2 regions of the Bradyrhizobium sp. 930_D9_N1_4 genome follow, and region 1 is predicted to be linked to the other one. Evidence: predicted binding sites of a transcription regulator. Region 1 holds the regulator's gene; the other holds the start of a gene.
What was found. Region 1 encodes PhoB, which activates phosphate uptake and scavenging genes when phosphate is short. Its sites were predicted from a motif close to TGTCATNNANCTGTCAT; they were not measured.
Positions count from the first base shown of each region.

Region 2: a site for PhoB is predicted at 7,706-7,722, ahead of AB7532_RS14550 (acetoacetate decarboxylase). Genes of this name have one in related genera too.

Region 1 is NZ_CP197236.1:700,116-709,661, forward strand. It holds gene pstS (phosphate ABC transporter substrate-binding protein PstS) at 1-497, shown strand, start outside; gene pstC (phosphate ABC transporter permease subunit PstC) at 646-1,635, shown strand; gene pstA (phosphate ABC transporter permease PstA) at 1,640-2,491, shown strand; gene pstB (phosphate ABC transporter ATP-binding protein PstB) at 2,488-3,309, shown strand; gene phoU (phosphate signaling complex protein PhoU) at 3,321-4,037, shown strand; gene phoB (phosphate regulon transcriptional regulator PhoB) at 4,061-4,774, shown strand; gene AB7532_RS03275 (GcrA family cell cycle regulator) at 4,848-5,360, opposite strand; gene AB7532_RS03280 (aspartate aminotransferase family protein) at 5,816-7,018, shown strand; gene argF (ornithine carbamoyltransferase) at 7,018-7,953, shown strand; gene AB7532_RS03290 (Hsp33 family molecular chaperone) at 8,195-9,214, shown strand; gene apaG (Co2+/Mg2+ efflux protein ApaG) at 9,438-9,546, opposite strand, start outside.
Region 2 is NZ_CP197236.1:3,170,525-3,180,070, reverse strand. It holds gene AB7532_RS14580 (PaaI family thioesterase) at 1-397, opposite strand, end outside; gene AB7532_RS14575 (enoyl-CoA hydratase) at 552-1,322, shown strand; gene AB7532_RS14570 (acetyl-CoA C-acyltransferase) at 1,646-2,842, shown strand; gene AB7532_RS14565 (MFS transporter) at 2,954-4,249, shown strand; gene AB7532_RS14560 (carbohydrate porin) at 4,246-5,589, opposite strand; gene AB7532_RS14555 (transporter) at 5,653-6,672, opposite strand; gene AB7532_RS14550 (acetoacetate decarboxylase) at 6,781-7,563, opposite strand; gene AB7532_RS14545 (patatin-like phospholipase family protein) at 7,764-8,939, shown strand; gene AB7532_RS14540 (TadE/TadG family type IV pilus assembly protein) at 9,168-9,546, opposite strand, start outside.

The DNA.
Region 1 (9,546 bases):
CCAGTGCGGAGTGGAAGAGCAAGATCGGTGAAGGCACCGCGGTCGAGTGGCCGGTCGGCGTCGGCGCCAAGGGCAACGAAGGCGTGTCGGGCAACATCAGCCAGACGAAGAACTCGATCGGCTACGTCGAGTACGCCTATGCCAAGCAGAACAAGCTGACCTACACCGGTCTCGTCAACAAGGCCGGCAAGCCGGTGCAGCCGACCGTCGAAGCCTTCCAGGCGGCCGCGTCCAACGCCGACTGGGCCAAGGCTCCCGGCTATTACGTCATCCTGACCGACCAGCCCGGCGAGAAGTCCTGGCCGATCACGGCAGCGACTTTCATCCTCATGCACAAGGATGCCACCGACAAGGCGGCCTCGCAGGAAGCCATCAAGTTCTTCCGCTGGGCCTTCAAGAGCGGCGGCAAGGCGGCTGAAGAGCTCGACTACATCCCGATGCCGGAAGGCGTCGTGACCCTGGTCGAGAAGACCTGGGCTGCCGAGATCAAGAGCTAATCTCTCCTCGACCAACACGGTGCAGCCGGGGCGGCTGCACCGTGAACGACAAGGTTTCGGCCCCGGATCGGCGACGCGCCGTGCCCGGGGCACGAGACCGGCAATTCAAAAACACTTATAGTCAGTACAGGGGATCGGCGTGGCTGAGATGGCTGTCGAGAGCAATGTAATTGATGCCGCTGGACCTTATGATCGCGCCAAGGCGTTAGGCGCATTCAAGCTCGGCGATGTCACTTTCTACTGGATCACGCGGCTCAGCGCGATCTCCGTGCTGCTGATCCTCGGCGGCATCATCCTGTCGCTGATCGTCGGGGCCTTCCCGGCGATGAAGGAATACGGTTTCTCCTTCCTGTGGACGCAGCGCTGGGCGCCGTCAGCAGATCCCCCTGTGCTCGGCGCGCTCGGCCCGATGTACGGCACGCTCGTCACCTCCTTCATCGCGATGCTGATCGCCATTCCGGTCGGTCTCGGCATTGCAATATTCCTCACCGAGCTCTGCCCGCAATGGCTGCGCCGCCCGATCGGCATGGCGGTCGAGCTGCTCGCCGGCATTCCCTCGATCATCTATGGCATGTGGGGCTTCTTCGTGCTCGGCCCGTTCCTGGCCAACACGTTCCAGCCCTTCATGATCAGGATCTTCGACGGCGTCCCCGTGCTGGGCGCGATCTTCGCGGGTCCCCCGTCCTATCTCAGCATGTTCAACGCCGCGCTGATCCTCGCCATCATGGTGCTGCCCTTCATCACCTCGATCTCGGTCGACGTGTTCAAGACGGTGCCGCCGGTGCTGAAGGAAGCCGCCTACGGCGTCGGCTGCACCACCTGGGAAGTCGTCCGCAGCGTGGTCATCCCCTACACCCGCGTCGGCATCATCGGCGGCGTCATGCTGGCGCTGGGCCGCGCGCTCGGCGAGACCATGGCGGTCACCTTCATCATCGGCAACTCGTTCCGTATCTCCTCATCGATCTTCGCGCCGGGCACCACGATCTCGGCGGCGATCGCATCCGAGTTCGCCGAGAGCGATGGCCTGCATCAGTCCGGCCTGATCCTGCTCGGTCTCCTGCTGTTCGTACTCACGTTCTTCGTGCTGGCTGCGGCGCGATTGATGCTGATGCGGCTCGACAAGAAGGCGGGGAAGTAAAGTCATGGCCCTCAATCCGATCTATTCGCGCCGTCGCCGCAAGGACGTCGTCATCCGCGGGCTCTGCTTTGCCGCAGCCGTCTTCGGCGTCACCTGGCTCGCGCTGATCCTGGTCACGCTGCTCTTCAACGGCCTGGCCGGCCTGAACCTCGAGCTCTTCGTCGCGGACACTCCGCCTCCGGGCTCGACCGAAGGCGGCCTGCGCAACGCCATCGTCGGTTCGGTCATCATGACGGTGATCGGCGTCGGCATCGGCGCGCCGCTCGGCCTGTTCGCCGGCACCTATCTTGCCGAATACGGCCGCAACGATCGCCTAACCTCGGTGATCCGTTTCATCAACGACATCCTGCTCTCGGCGCCCTCGATCATCATCGGCCTGTTCATCTATGGCGCGGTGGTGGTGCCGATGCGCGGCTTCTCGGCGATCGCAGGCAGCCTTGCGCTTGCCGTCATCGTGATCCCGGTGGTGCTGCGCACGACCGAGGACATGCTGCTGTTGGTGCCGAATCCCCTGCGCGAGGCGGCTTCCGCGCTCGGCCTGCCGCGCTCGCTGGTGATCAAGCGGATCGCCTATCGTGCGGCCCGGTCGGGTCTCATCACCGGCGTGATGCTGGCGACTGCCCGCGTCGCCGGCGAGACCGCGCCGCTGCTGTTCACGGCGCTGTCGAACCAATTCTTCAGCCTGGGCCTGAACAAGACGATGGCCAACCTGCCGGTGACCATCAACAACTTCGTGCAGAGCCCCTATGCCTACTGGAAGCAGTTGGCCTGGAGCGGCGCCCTGCTGATCACTTTGACCGTGCTTGCCCTGAACATTGGCGCACGCATCCTGAGCGCCGAGAGGACTGCAAAATGAGCGACATGTCTGTTTCCGTCAGTACGGCCTCCGTCCATCCCGGCTCGCAGCCGCTGCCCGAAGCTCCGGCCAAGGTGACGGTTCGCAACCTCAATTTCTATTACGGCGAGCACCACGCGCTGAAGAACATCAACCTGACGCTCGGCGCCAACCGCGTCACGGCGTTCATCGGCCCGTCGGGCTGCGGCAAGTCGACCCTGCTGCGCATCTTCAACCGGATGTACGACCTCTATCCGGGCCAGCGCGCCACCGGTCAGCTCATGCTAGACCAGACCAACGTCCTCGACCCCAGGCTGGACCTCAATCTGCTGCGCGCCCGCGTCGGCATGGTGTTCCAGAAGCCGACGCCGTTCCCGATGACGATCTACGAGAACATCGCGTTCGGCATCCGCCTCTATGAGAAGATCTCGAAATCCGAGATGGATGGCCGCGTCGAGAAGGCGCTGCGTGGCGGCGCGCTCTGGAACGAGGTCAAGGACAAGCTCAATGCCTCCGGCCTGTCGCTCTCCGGCGGCCAGCAGCAGCGCCTCTGCATCGCCCGCACCGTCGCGGTACGGCCCGAGGTGATCCTGTTCGACGAGCCCTGCTCGGCGCTCGACCCGATCTCGACCGCCAAGGTCGAGGAGCTGATCCAGGAGCTGTCCGAGGATTACACGATCGCGATCGTCACCCATAACATGCAGCAGGCGGCGCGCGTCTCCGGCAAGACCGCCTTCATGTATCTCGGCGAGCTGATCGAGTTCGACGACACCAACAAGATCTTCACGTCGCCGAGCGATCGGCGCACGCAGGATTACATCACCGGCCGGTTCGGCTGAGGAGACGGGACATGGGTTCTGAACATACCGCAAAAGCCTTCGACACCGACCTGCAGGAACTCACCCGCCTGGTCGCCGAGATGGGCGGCATCGCCGAGCGCATGATCGTCGATTCCGTCGGCGCATTGATCCGCCGCGACGTCGCGCTCGGTCAGCGCGTCGTCACCATCGACGCCGAGCTGGACGCGCTCCAGAAGAAGATCGAGGAGCGTGCCGTTCTCACCATCGCACGCCGCCAGCCGATGGCGGTCGATCTGCGCGAGATCGTCGGCGCGATGCGCGTCGCCACCGATCTCGAACGCATCGGCGACCTCGCCAAGAACATGGGCAAGCGCGTCGCGGCGCTGGAGACGGACTTCCATCCGCTCAAACTGTTCCGCGGCCTCGAGCACATGACCGACCTCGTGCAGCAGCAGGTCAAGTCGGTGCTGGACGCCTACGCCGCGCACGACCTGCCGGCGGCGATGGCGGTGTGGAAGGGCGACGAGGAAGTCGACGCCATCTGCACATCGCTGTTCCGCGAGCTCCTCACCTACATGATGGAGGATCCGCGCAACATCTCGTTCTGTATCCATCTGATGTTCTGCGCCAAGAACATCGAGCGCATCGGCGACCACGCCACCAACATCGCCGAGACCGTGTTCTACATGATCGAGGGACAGGCGATCACCGACAAGCGTCCGAAGGGCGACATGACGACTTTCGCCACGTCGGTCCCGAATACCTGATTTCCTGAAGGAGCGACGACCCGATGGGCGCACGCATTATGGTGGTTGAAGACGAGGAAGCTCTCACCGAGCTGCTTCGCTACAACCTCGAAGGCGACGGCTATGACGTCGAGACGGTGATGCGCGGCGACGACGCCGACACCCGCCTCAAGGAGCACATCCCCGATCTGATCGTGCTCGACTGGATGCTGCCGGGGCTGTCAGGCATCGAATTGTGCCGGCGGCTTCGTACCCGCCCCGAGACCAAGCAGCTCCCGATCATCATGCTCACCGCACGCGGTGAGGAGAGCGAGCGGGTCCGCGGGCTAGCGACCGGTGCCGACGACTACATCGTCAAGCCGTTCTCGGTGCCGGAGCTGTTGGCGCGTGTGAAGGGCCTGCTCAGGCGCGCTAGCCCCGAGCGGCTCGCCACCGTGCTCGCCTATGGCGACATCGAGCTCGACCGCGACAAGCGCCGCGTGGCGCGCTCGGGCCGGCCGATCGATCTCGGCCCGACCGAATATCGCCTGCTGGAGTTCTTCTTGGAGCATCCGGGCCGGGTGTTCTCGCGCGAGCAGCTGCTCGACAGCGTCTGGGGCCGCGACATCTATATCGACGAGCGCACCGTCGACGTCCATATCGGCCGCCTGCGCAAGTTGCTCAATCTCGGCCGCGAGCAGGATCCGATCCGCACCGTCCGCGGCGCCGGCTACGCGCTCGACGACCGCTTTGCGAAGGCAGAGCAGGCGTCAAGCTAACGGCCAATAAGCCAACAAAAAAGCGCGCCGGATGGCGCGCTTTTCTTTTTCTCGATGTCGCCTGAGGCCGTGCTCAGCGCGGCCCGGGCTTTGCCGGTGCACGGCGACGATCAGCGGCCGGCTGATACGCGACGCGCGAGTGCTGGGCGCAGTAAGGCAGGCCCGAGAGCGCCTTGCCGCCGCAGAAGAAGAAATCCGGGCTCGAGGGATCGCCGACCGGCCAGTGGCAGGTGGCTTCGTTCAGCTCCAGCAGCGACAGCCGCTGGCTCATCGGCACCACGTTGTCGTAAGTAACCGGTTCAGCCTCGACTTCGACCTCGAAGGCCTGCGCCAGCGCGGTGTTGCCGCGTGCGATGGGACGGCTCACCCGCATCATGTGCTGGGCGGGACGCGCCTTGCGCGGCCGGGGCGCAGCGGATGAGGGGCTCTTGGCGCGGCCGGACAGGCCGAGCCTGTGCACCTTGCCGATCACGGCGTTGCGGGTGACATTACCGAGCTCTGCCGCGATCTGGCTGGCCGAAAGTCCGGCCTCCCAGAGCTTTTTCAGCTGCTCGACGCGATCATCCGACCAGGTCAAAACCGTCATTGCACCCTTTCCTTCGCCGGCGCCTGCCATCCTGGGGCCGCACAGCGAATGCCTAAGCTTCGAAAAACCCGTGCCGCCAGAATCCCTTAAGGCTCGCCGGGCGCAACTTGAACGCCCGAACGCTTACGCCGGTACAAGAGGACTCTTGGGATCAGAACTGCCGCACGAGATGTCGTATCTGACAAGCCAAACGCTACAATATGGCGTGACTCACGCGCAAGAGTCCGCCGACTCGCTTCCACATGTTCCGTGGCGAAAATCCCGCAAATCGCCACCGCAAGACTACGGATTCTGCGTTTCGCGAGGCTTTCCGGGCGGCATTGACACCCGTCTTGCCAGGCATAAGATAGCCCCACGTGCCGCCCTTAAAAGGCGGCACGTTTCGTTTTCCGGGCCGGTTGATGGTGCGTTGCGCAATGCACGCTCACACCGTCCGCAACAATCAAGTGACCGTCATGACTAACAGCGCAGCGCCGCATTTGCTCCCCGTTTTCGCCAGGTCCGACCTCGGTTTCGAGCGCGGCGAAGGCTGCTGGCTGATCGCGACCAATGGCGACCGCTACCTCGATTTTACCTCCGGCGTCGCCGTGAACGCGCTCGGCCATGCCCATCCCGCGCTGGTCACGGCGTTGCAGGAGCAGGCGACGAAGCTCTGGCACATGTCGAACCTGTTCCAGAGCCCGGACGGCGAAAAGCTTGCCGCGCGCCTGTGCCATGAGAGCTTTGCGGACTTCGTGTTCTTCTGCAATTCCGGCGCCGAGGCGCTGGAGGGTGTGATCAAGCTGGTCCGCCATCATCACTTCTCCAAGGGGCACCCGGAACGCTATCGCATCATCACCTTCGAAGGCGCCTTCCACGGCCGCACGCTGGCAACGCTGGCTGCGACGGGCTCGGCAAAATATCTCGAAGGTTTTGGACCGCCGATGGATGGTTTCGACCAGATCCCGCACGGTGACATCGAGGCCGTGAAGAAGGCGATCGGTCCGCAGACCGCCGGCATCCTGATCGAGCCGATCCAGGGCGAGGGCGGCGTGCGCTCGGCGACGCCTTCCTTCCTGAGGGCGTTGCGCCAGCTTTGCGACGAGAAGGGCCTGCTGCTCGCGTTCGACGAGGTGCAGACCGGCATGGGCCGCACCGGCGATCTGTTCGCGCATCGGCGCACCGGTGTGACACCCGACGTGATGTCGCTGGCGAAGGCGCTCGGCGGCGGCTTCCCGATCGGCGCGATCCTGGCGACCGCGGATGCGGCGTCCGGGATGGGGCCGGGCTCCCACGGCTCGACCTTCGGCGGCAATCCGTTGGCGATCGCGGCGGCGAATGCCGTGCTCGACGTGATGCTCAAGCCCGGCTTCTTCGACCACGTGCAGAGGATGTCGCTGCTGCTCAAGCAGAAGCTCGCTTCCGTGATCGACCGGCATCCTGATGTCGTCAGCGAAGTGCGCGGCGAGGGGCTTCTGATCGGCATCAAGGCCGTGGTGCCCTCCGGCGACCTGGTCGCGGCGCTGCGCAACGAAAAACTGCTCACCGTCGGCGCCGGCGACAACGTCGTGCGCTTCCTGCCACCCTTGATCGTCACCGAAGCGGAGATCGAGGACAGCGTCGGGCGGTTAGAGCGTGCCTGCACTGCGCTTGCCGGCAACAAGCGGGCGGCAAGCTGATGAGCAAGTCCCCGAGTAAAACGCCGAAGCACTTCCTCGATATCAACGAGCTGCCGCTGTCGGAGCTCAAGAGCATGCTCGCAGCCTCCTCCGCCATGAAGGCGAAGCAGAAGGCGCATCAGCCGGTGAGGCCGCTCGAAGGCAAGACGCTGGCGATGATCTTCGAGCGTCCCTCGACCCGCACCCGCGTGTCGTTCGACGTCGCCATGCGCCAGCTCGGCGGCGAGCCCATCATGCTCACCGGCGCCGAGATGCAGCTCGGCCGCGGCGAGACCATCGCCGACACCGCGCGCGTTCTCTCGCGCTATGTCGACGCCATCATGATCCGCATCCTCAATCACGAGGCCCTGCTGGAGCTTGCGGAATATGCGACCGTGCCCGTCATCAACGGCCTGACGCGGCGCTCGCATCCGTGCCAGGTGATGGCCGACCTCATGACCTACGAGGAGCATCGCGGCCCGATCGAGGGCCGGACGGTGGCCTGGACCGGCGACGACAACAACGTGCTGGCCTCCTGGGCGCACGCCGCCGAGCGCTTCAAGTTCAAGCTCAACGTCGCCACGCCGCCGGAGCTCGCACCGAAAAAGGCGATGCGCGACTTCATCAAATCGACCGGCGCGTCGATCGTGCTCGGCACCGATGCGGAAGCCGCCGTGAAGGGCGCCGATTGCGTCGTCACCGACACCTGGGTGTCGATGGGCGACAAGGAAGGCGAGCACCGTCACAACGTGCTCAAGCCCTACCAGGTCAATTCCAAGCTGATGTCGCTGGCCAAGTCCGATGCGCTGTTCATGCACTGCCTGCCCGCCCATCGCGGCGAGGAAGTCACGGACGAGGTGATCGACGGCCCGCAATCGGTCGTGTTCGACGAGGCCGAAAACCGCCTGCATGCGCAGAAGGGCATTCTGGCCTGGTGCTTCGACGCGGTGAAGTGATGAGGCGACGGAGCGGTGGCTGCGCCACCCTCCGCTGTCGTCCCGGACAAGCGAAGCGCAGATCCGGGACCCATAACCACAGGACGTCGTTTGACGAGGACTCGGAGTTGTCGTCGTGCGCTACAACGCAATCCTGTGGTTATGGGTCCCGGGTTCGCGCTATCGCGCGCCCCGGGACGCCGCCGAGTTTGAGGCGCTCGCACCCCTTTTATTTCTGTCCTCCGACCCCAGATAATGCGCCATGGTTTCCCAATCCCCTGACATGAAAACCGGGCCTGAAGGCCCGGTTCGCGCGCCATCCGCGGTTCCGATCGATGACGCCGTGCTGCCCTACGAGGTCGACGCGCTCGACGTGCGTGGCCGCCTGGTGCGGCTCGGGCCTGCGCTCGACGAGATCCTGACCAAGCACGATTATCCAGCGCCGGTCGGCAAGCTGCTCGGCGAAGCCATCGTGCTGACGACGCTGCTCGGCTCGGCGCTGAAATTCGAGGGCCGTTTCATCCTCCAGGCCCAGACCGACGGTCCGGTGTCGTTCCTGGTGGTTGACTATCAGGCGCCGGATCGCCTGCGCGCCTATGCGCGTTTCGACGCCGCGCGCCTCGGTGATGCCCAAAAATCCGGAATGGACTCCGGCACGCTGCTCGGCCATGGCCATCTTGCCATGACCATCGACCAGGGCCCCGACATGAGCCGCTACCAGGGTCTGGTCGCGCTCGACGGCGGCAGCCTGGAAGATGCAGCTCACGAATATTTCCTGCGCTCCGAACAGATCCCCACGCGCGTGCGCCTCGCAGTCGGCGAGGAGTGGCGCTCGAACGACGGTGGCAAGCATCGCTGGCGTGCCGGCGGCATGCTGATGCAGTTTCTGCCGAAGGCGCCCGAGCGCGCGCGGCAGGCCGATCTGCATCCCGGCGACGCGCCCGAAGGCGTCGAGGTGCATGCTGTCACTGAGGATGACGCCTGGGTCGAGGCGCGCTCGCTGATCGACACCGTCGAGGACGTCGAGCTGATCGATCCCGAGCTCTCCGGCGAGCGGCTGCTGTATCGTCTCTTCCACGAGCGCGGCGTGCGCGTGTTCAATCCGATGGTTCTCAGGGCGCAGTGCTCCTGCTCGCGCGATGCGGTCGCATCCATGCTGAAGAGCTTTTCAGCCGACGATCGCAGCGCGATGGTGAAAGACGACAAGGTCGTCGTGACCTGCGAGTTCTGTAGCTCGGTGTACCAGTTCACGCCGGATGAAGCGGGCGTGGAAGACGCGTAGGCGCCGCATCCTCCGTCATGCGAGCGTAGCGAAGCAATCCAGAGTCTTTCCGCGGCGGGATTCCGGATTGCTTCGCTGCGCTCGCAATGACGATGGGGAGACAATTTGCCAAGAGTTCGGACATCGTAGGGTGGGCAAAGCGTAAGCGTGCCCACGATCTCGTGCCGTCATCGAGAATGGTGGGCACGGCGCTTTGCGCCTTTGCCCACCCTACGGCACCGATCTAATTCAACACCCGCTTATTGTCCGGGCTGTCCAGCGAGAAGGTCGGCACGTCGATCTCGAAGCGTTCGCCGCTTTCGCTGACCATCTGGTAGCGGCCGGTCATGAAG
Region 2 (9,546 bases), 2.5 Mb from region 1:
GTCCGGAACAAACCGACAATGGGCGCAGGAAGGTCATCTTCAGGTCGAGCGTCACGGACGACTGCCCCGCCTCCAGCCGCGTCGAAATCGCACAGCCCATGGCGGTGTCGATCAGCGCCGCCGCGGTCGCCCCGTGCAGGAGACCAATGGTATTTTCGAGATCCTCGCGCGGCTCCAACTCCATCACGATCCGGCCCGGCTCGACCACGGCCATGGTGAAGCCAATCAGCTTGGCGAAGGGCGGCGGCGGCAGGAGGCCGTCGCGGATACCGAGCATGGCGTCCATCCCGGACAGCTTCATCGCCGCTTTCGCAACCGGCGCGGGCACCTGCCAGTCCACCACGCGCTCGCGCCGCTGTGCGGGCGAAAACAGGTCGAGCTGATCGTTGTCGGTCATGGCGGCCTCTTTGAATGATATTCGTCATACTATGCTGCGGACTTCGCGCTGGCAACTCCGCTTCGCCGGTCGGCTTGACAAGCGGAGCATTTCGGCCCGGAAGTGAGACGACGGGCGCGCCTCGCGCCTGTCCACGAAATCTTCGAGATCCCCGATGGAAATGCTCAACAATCACTGCGGCGTGACCCGCGATGCCCGCGGCGTCGTTCATGTCGCGATCTGCAATGCCGGATCGCTGAATATTCTGGGCTCGCCCGTGACCGACGCGGTGCGTGAGGGCTTGCAGCAGCTGAGCTCGGACCGCAGCATCCGCGTCGTGGTGCTGCGCGGCCAGAGCGAGAAGAGCATGATCGGCGGCGCCGACATCAAGGAGATGGCCAAGCTCGACCAGACATCGGCCGAAGCCTTCATCAGCCGCCTGCGCGATCTCTGCGAGGCCGTGCGCCAGTTCCCTGCCCCCGTGATCGCGCGCATGCCCGGCTGGTGCCTCGGCGGCGGGCTCGAAGTGGCGGCCGCCTGCGACTTCCGCATCGCCGCGCATGATGCGCATTTCGGCATGCCCGAAGTGCGCGTCGGCATCCCCTCGGTGATCCATGCAGCATTGCTGCCGCGCCTGATCGGCTGGGCCCGCGCGCGCTGGCTGGTGATGACAGCGGAGAACATCGATGCGCCGACGGCGCTCGCCTGGGGACTCGTCGACAAGGTCGCGCCGGAAGGCGACCTGGACGCGGCCGTCGAGCATCTCGTGACCGCGCTGCTCGAATGCGGCCCCGAAGCGCTGCGCTCGCAGAAGGCACTGCTGCGGCAATGGGAGGAACTGCCGCTGACGGAATCGGTGAACCTCAGCGTCAAGGTGTTCGGAGAGTCGTTCCTGACGGACGAGCCCACGCGGCTGATGGGCGCGTTTGTGAACCGGAAGCGGTAGGCGCTGGACGGGGTGCGCGATCGTTCCGCATGACGCTGTCATCGCCCGCGAAGGCGGGCGATCCAGTATTCCAGAGGCCATGCGTGGATACGGAGAGGCCGCGGCGTACTGGATGCCCCGCCCCAGTGCGCAACTGCGCACTAGGCGGGGCATGACACCGTCATTGGGGAGGCACCTTCGTTCCCATCGTCACGTCACTTCCTCCGATCGAACGACCAAATCTCATCCGACCCACGACATTATCTCATCCCTGGCGCGGTTGCATTTTTTGCAGCGCATCATATGATGACCATAATCTTACCGTCATCGCAGGGAGTTTTGTCATGGCCGAAGCCGCCGATCCCGTCGTCATCGTCTCCGCCGCCCGCACCCCGCTTGGCCGCTTCATGGGCGAGCTCTCGCCCCTCCCCGCGCACAAGCTCGGATCGCATGTGATCGGAGCTGCGCTGGAGCGCGCAAAACTCTCGCCTGAGAAGGTCGACGAGGTCTTCATGGGCTGCGTGCTGCCGGCCGGCCAGGGCCAGGCACCCGCGCGCCAGGCGGCGCGCGCGGCAGGTCTGCCCGATGCGACCGGCGCCACCACCGTGAACAAGGTCTGCGGCTCCGGCATGAAAGCGACCATGCTGGCCCACGACATCATTCGCGCGGGCTCTGCCGAGATCGTCGTCTCCGGCGGCATGGAGAGCATGAGCAACGCGCCCTATCTCCTCGCCAAAGCACGTGGCGGCTATCGCGTCGGCCATGACCGCATCATCGACCACATGATGATGGACGGTCTGGAGGACGCCTACGAGACCGGCCGCTCCATGGGTGATTTCGGCGAGGCTACCGCGGAGGCCTATCAGTTCACCCGCAAGGACCAGGACGCCTACGCGATGGAAACGCTGAGCCGCGCCCGCAAGGCGGTCGAGGGCGGCGCGTTCAGAGCCGAGATCGCGCCGATCACGCTGACCGAGAAAGCAGGTCCTCGCGTCATCGCCAATGACGAGCATCCGCTGAAGGTCGATCCCGCAAAGATTCCCGGCCTGAAAGCGGCGTTCCGGGCCAACGGCACGATCACGCCGGCCGCCTCCTCCGCCAACGCCGACGGCGCCGCCGCGCTGGTGCTGACCAGGCGGTCGCTGGCCGATCGCAATGGCCTGGCTGCCATCGCCGAGATCAAGGGCCACGCCACGCACAGCCAGGAGCCGCAATGGTTCACCACCGCACCGATCCCGGCGATCCGCAAGCTGCTCGACAAGGTCGGCTGGAGCGCCGGCGATGTCGACCTGTTCGAGATCAACGAAGCCTTCGCCGTCGTCGCAATGGCGGCGCAACGCGATCTCGGCATTCCCCGCGACAAGCTCAACATCAACGGCGGTGCCTGCGCGCTCGGCCATCCCATCGGCGCCACCGGCGCACGCCTGATCGTGACGCTGCTACACGCGCTCGAGGCCAACAACCTCAAGCGCGGCGTTGCGGCGCTCTGCATCGGCGGGGGTGAAGCCACGGCCATCGCGGTGGAGCGTCTCGCGCATTGACCTGGAAGTCCGTAAATGAGGGAACTCTGTCATTTCCGACAGGCATCCCCTGTGTCATTCTATAAACTCGCGCAGAGTCGCTTGCGACCCGCCCTTCAAGATTGAGGCCCAATGATTTCGAACTGGCTCGCGGCAGCGCTCGGCCGCCGCAATATCCACTACGGCTGGGTGATGGTCGGCGTGACCTTTCTCACCGCATTGATTAGCGCCGGCACGGTCGGTGCGCCGGGCGTGTTCATCGTGCCCCTTCAGAAGGAGTTCGGCTGGAGCACGGCGGAGATCTCGTCTGCACTGTCGATCCGCTTCATCCTGTTCGGGTTGATGGCGCCGTTCGCGGCCGCGCTGCTGAACCGCTACGGCCTGCGTAACGTCACGCTGCTGGCGCAGCTCATCGTCGTCTCGGGGCTGGTGGCCTCGCTCGGCATGACGCAGGTCTGGCAGCTCGTCCTGCTCTGGGGCGTGGTGATCGGCCTGGGCACCGGCATGACCGCGCTGGTGCTGGGTGCCACCATTGCGACGCGCTGGTTTGCCGCGCGGCGCGGCCTCGTCGTCGGCATTTTGACCGCAAGCGTCGCCACGGGCCAGCTGGTGTTCCTGCCGCTGCTCGCAAGCCTGACCGAACGCTACGGCTGGCGACTCGCGCTCGGCTTTGTCTGCATCGCGCTTTGCGTCTCCGCACTGGGCGTCCTGCTCGTGATGCGCGATCGCCCGAGCGATGTGGGCTTACGTCCCTTCGGCGACGAAGGCACCACACCCCTGCCCGCCCCGCCGGTCAGCCACGGCTCGATCACCGGCGTAGCACTCGGCACGCTGCGCGACGCCTCGAAGTCGCGCGCGTTCTGGATCCTGTTTGCGACCTTCTTCGTCTGCGGCGCCTCGACCAACGGCCTCGTCCAGGTGCATCTGATCCCGATGTGCCTCGATTTCGGCATCCCGCAAGTGCAGGCCGCAAGCCTGCTCGCTGCGATGGGCATCTTCGATTTCTTCGGCACCATCATGTCGGGCTGGCTGTCGGACCGCTACGACAACCGCTATCTGCTGTTCTGGTATTACGGCCTGCGCGGGCTCTCGCTGATCTTCCTCCCCTTCAGCGACTTCTCGTTCTATGGGCTCTCGATCTTCGCGATGTTCTACGGGCTCGACTGGATCGCCACGGTGCCGCCGACGGTGCGCCTCACGGCGCAGAAGTTCGGCCCCGAGCGTGCCAATCTGGTGTTCGGCTGGATCTTTGCCGGCCATCAGCTCGGCGCCGGCACCGCCGCGTTCGGCGCCGGCTTCTCGCGGACGGTCTATGAGAGCTATCTGCCCGCGTTCTTCATCGCCGGCGCGCTCTGCGTGTTCGCCGCGCTGATCGTGCTGGCGCTGTCGCGGCAGCCCAAGGCCGAGCCGAAGCCGGCAATGGCCTAATACCTGATCGTGGAGGTGACGCCGAACACTGCGGCGTCACCGATCCGCGAGACACCGGTCGGATCGTTCGGGGTCGGAATGCCGCCTGAGGGGCGGAGCACATACTGGAAGTAAGGCGCGATCAGCCAGCCCGGCTTGATGTGCGCCTCGTAGATCATCTCGATCAGCGTCTCGTTGCTGCGCACCGGACCCTGGATGCCGGTGTAGACATTCGTGTCGACGTCGAGACTGCGCGCGGTGTTCGATATCCGCATATAGGCCATCGCCACGCCGAAGCGGTCGAGCGGGCGGCCCGGCGTGAAGCCGACGAAGCCGATGCCGCCGTCGAGATAGAGGTCGATCAGATTGCGATCCGGCGGGCTGTAGGCGATGCGGCCGAACGCGGTGATGCCCGGGATCGAGGCCGAGGTGCTGTTGTCCTTCACCTCCGGCGGGCGGTACAGCACCTGCTCGATCACGGCGAAGATGCCGTAATTGCCTTTGAGCTTCGCGGGAATTCCGGTGCCGCCTGGGTCGGCGATCGATTGGCCGTCCGTCGTAAAGCGCTGGCTGTCGAACGAGCCATAATGCTTCCAGGCGCCCGGCGTGAAATTGCCGGCGAGCGAACGGCCGCCGATATCGATGTCGTAGTTGAAGCGGACTTGCCCGATCACCCACGGCGGATCGTTGACACGGAAGGCGAGACCATGATGGTCGCGGAGCTGCGGGTCCTGATCGCCGGGCCCCGAGGGATCGCCATTGAACACCGCACCGAACGCGGTGATCTTGTCGGTCAGCGCCGCCTTGATGCGAATGCCGGGCACCGCGATCGGCGGCGCCGGGCCGCCGGCCGGCAAATTGCTCGCCTTGATCGCCGGCCAGCCGAACGTGCCGTTGATGAAGAGGTCGTCAGTCTGGCTGTCGAAGAACTCGACGTCGGCGGCCTGCTGGCCGGCCCTGATGTTGAGGCGGTCGCCAAAGAAGCTCTGCTCGAAATAGGCGTTGTAGAGCCGCTGGTCCGGCAGCGCCTCGATCTCGCTGATGGTGGCGAGATTCATGACGTAGTTGCGGGACAGCCCCTGGCCGTAGATCACGAACGCATTGGCGTAGAAGCGGCCGCCGGTCCAGCCGACCAGCTTGTCGAGATCGGCATCGACCGACAGATCGAGCCGGCCGAAATGGATGGCACCGCGCTTCACGCCGCCGGAAACGTTGGCGATGTTGTCGGCGATGTAGGTGGCACCGAAATTCAGGCCCTTGTTGGCGAGGCCGTCATGCCATTCGTTGAACCATTTTGGCGCCAGCCATTCGGCCGCGCTCTCGTCCTTGGCGCCGGCGAATGTGCTCGTGCTCGCCACCATGGACGCCAGCACGATCGCGGTCGCCAGAGATTTTTGGGCAATCGAACTCACGATCGGCGCACGCTATTTCTTGAAAATGCCCGTACGCCGCATGAACAGATAGGCCGCACCAACTGACGACGCCATCAACAGCGCTGCCACGAGAAATCCGCTCTCCACATCGGTGAGCGGCAGGCCTTTCGTGTTCATACCAAAAATGCCGGTGATCAGGGTCGGCGGCAGCAGCAGCGAGGTCACGATGGAGAGCGTGTGGAGGTGGCGGTTGCTCTCCTCCTCGTTCTTGAAGCGCAGCTCCTCCTCAAGCAGGCGGCTGCGCTCGCGCAGTTCGACGATGTCGTGGTCGAGCCCGTCGAGCCGCTGCGCCAGCTTGCCGGCGTGGATGCGCAAGGCGGATGAGAGATGGTCCGTGTTCTTCTGGTCCAGGCGATGGAACAGCACGCGCAGGCCTGTGAGCTGGCGATGCAGCCGGACGCAGGTGCGGCGGAGACGGCCGAGATTGCGGCGCATCTCCGGCTGGGCGTCGTCGGCCAAAATCCGTTCCTCGATGCAGTCGATCTCCTGGCCGAGATTGTCGGCCATGCGATCCAAGGTGTCGGCGACCTCGTCGACGATCTTTTCCAGGAGATGGGCGACATTGTCGACGCGGTAGCCGCCTTCGAGCACGCGCCGCGTCGCGTCCGCCGAGCACAGCGCCTGGTGCCGGCCGCTGACGAGGAGGTGCTCGGTCATGGCGAAACTGAGAAACGCGGTCTCCTCCGTCGCGCTGTCGATGTCGCGCACGAGATCGGAGAACACGCCGTAAACGCAGTGGTCGATGACGTGAAGCTGCTGGAACGTGTCGTTCGACAGCAGCAGCTCGCGCGCGAGCGGCGGCAACGTCGATCCCGCGATCCACGGGCGTACGCGCGCATCGGTCAGGTTGAAATGCAGCCAGAGCCGGCCGTCATGGCTGAACTCGATCGGCTGGTCGATCGGAAGCGGCTCGGCGCTGCCGTCGGCGTGCAGGCGAAACGCCCAGACGAGGCCGGGAATGGCGGACTCGGCATTCGCTATCGTGCTGACAAGCTTTGCCGCTTCAGCCATGGCCACCCCACCCGTCAACACATCCCCAATCCGGAAGGCGGCCGACAGCGCCTTCCAGATCCATTCGGGTACTCAATTACGGCTTTGTTACAGTTTCATGATGGCGCCCTACTCCGCCGCCATCCCCGTCGCCGCCACGGCTTCCGCTTCCTTGACATAGTCGTGCACGACGCGGCCGAACGGGAGCGTCAGGTCGGCGATATAATGGTGCGCACCGAGGCAGCGGCGAACCGGGAAATCGGCGACCGGCGCATTGACGTGCGGCACCAGATGCAGCCGGCCCGGCCCCATCCAGGAGCCTTTCGGCACGATGTCGACGAGGTTGATCGCGACCAGCTGGCAGATCTCGAGCCGGCCGTCGACACCGGGAATCATCTTCAGATTGATCTGCGTCTTCGACAGCGTGGCGCGGGTGAGATCGCCGTTGCCGGCCATGCTCTCGTGCTTGTAGCCCATCGTGCCCATGGCGACTTGCTGGCCCGCATATTCCAGCGTGCCCGTCAGGGTGTCCTTGACGATCTCGAGCTTGGGATGGGCGTATTTCTTGGGAAATCCCCAGATCTCGCGGCCGGCGGCGATCGGCGGATCGTCGTCCAGATACATCTGCGAGACGAAATTGACGTCCTCGCCGTGCAGGCGCGCGGGGATGACGAGGCCGGACTCGGTGTAGCTGCCGAAGCCGGAGGAGTCCGGCATCTTGATCCATTCGTAATGCACGATCGGCTGGTCGATTGGCTCCAGCGGCTCGGGCAGGCCGGCGCGGATCAGCTCCGGATCGGTCTCGTAGGTGATGACGAGGAATTCGCGGTTGACGAAGCGGTACGGCCCGGCTGGATAGCTCGGCCCGGCTGCCGGCATGGACGGAAGTCTCAGCACGTCTTCACTGCGCATCGCGGCTCTCCTGTGATCCCGTTCGGCCGGAATTGCTAGCGGCCGTCATTGACTGCGATGTGAAGGTTTTCCGTCAGGCACACGACCTCCTGCCTTTCCGCCGCGTCGGTCTGCATCGCCGGCAACGCATCGGCACCCGTCTTGTCATCACACCGTCACCACGTGACGCAATCGTTTCGGCTTACGCAGGAGACATCCCCATGGACGCCCGCACGCCGCAATCCGCTCATCAGACACATCAGCCCCCTTCCAAGGGCTGGCGGCCCGAGCGCTGCGATCGCGTCGCGCTGGTACTGCAAGGCGGCGGTGCGCTCGGCGCCTACCAGGCCGGCGTCTATCAGGCCCTGCACGAGGCCGGCATCGAGCCCGACTGGGTCTGCGGTGTTTCGATCGGTGCGATCAATTCAGCCATCATCGCCGGCAACAAGCCGGAGAGGCGGCTGGAGGCGCTGCGCATCTTCTGGGAGCGCATCACCAACCGCAAGATCTGGCACTACACGCCCGACGGCGACGTCTTCCGCCAGTGGCGCAACCTCTACAGCTCGTGGATGACGTCGGCGATGGGCCAGCCCGGCTTCTTCACCCCGCACCAGATGAACCCCTGGTTCAGCCCGGTCGGCGCGAAGACCGCGACCAGCTATTACGACACGATGCCGCTCAAGGAGAGCCTGCTCGAGCTCGTCGACTTCGATCTCATCAACGAGAAGAAGGTCCGCTTCGCGGTCGGCGCCGTGAACGTGCTGTCAGGCAACTTCATCTATTTCGACAATTCGCACGACGAGATCGAGCCAGAGCACATCATGGCCTCCGGCGCCCTGCCCCCGGCGTTGCCGATGGTGCGGATCGGCACCGATCATTTCTGGGACGGCGGCATCGTCTCCAACACGCCGCTCCAGCACCTGCTCGACCAGGAGGACGCGCTCAATTCGCTGGTGTTCCAGGTCGACCTGTTCAGCGCACGCGGCGTGCTGCCGCGCTCGATCCAGGACGTGATGGCCCGCCACAAGGACATCATGTATTCCTCGCGCACGCGCCACAACACCGACGTCTACCGCCGCACGCACAATCTCAAGGTCCTGGTCTACAAGGCGCTGACGAAAGTCCCGGACGAGCAACTCTCCGACGAGGACCGCAGCCTCAAGGCGAGCCTGCGCCGCATGCCGGAGATCGCGATCCTGCATCTGATCTATCAGCAGAAGGCCTACGAGGGCGACGCCAAGGACCACGAGTTCTCGGGCACCTCGATGCGCGAGCACTGGACCAGCGGCTACGAAGACACCAAGCGCACGCTGAAGCGCCGCGACTGGATCAAGATGCCGGACGAGGGCATGGGTCTGGTGGTGCACGACGTGCACCGGGAGACCGAGAGCGCGTAATTTTTGGGGCGCTCCAGACAATAAATTCGAAAACAACCCCATGCACAGTAGACGGGGCGTGGCGGATCAATGACTTACGTTTTCCCGAAGGAAATTTGACTCGTCGGGCAAAACAGGAGCATGATGTCACCATGCCGAACCTGCCCCGGCTCACCCCGCGAGCCATGGACAGAACCGCGGCCGCCTGGCGTCGCCTTGACCGCGGCCGGCCGCAGTCGTGATCGGCGATCAGCAGGTCTTCTGCTGCAAATGCTGCACGCATGTGCAGGTCTTCGCCGCCGGATATTTCACGTCGTAATAGGGAAAGCTCGACGTGGCCGGGCTGTTCGTCGAGCAGCGCGGAAACAGATAGTAGCTGTCGCTCAGCGTCACCGTGCCGGCGATCGTGAAGCCGAGATTGGGTGCGTAGTCGTAGGACACCTCGCTCAGGATCAGCGAGATATTGGCATTGGTGGTGCTGGCCGGCGCGGTAAAGGACGACAGGGTCATCTGCTGGCCGACGGCTCTCGCCCCCGACGTGCTGGTCGACTTGCTCCATTGAACCGTCGCCTTGCCCGTCGAGTCGGTCGAGACTTCCGAGACCGTGATCGTCATCAGGGAGGTGCTG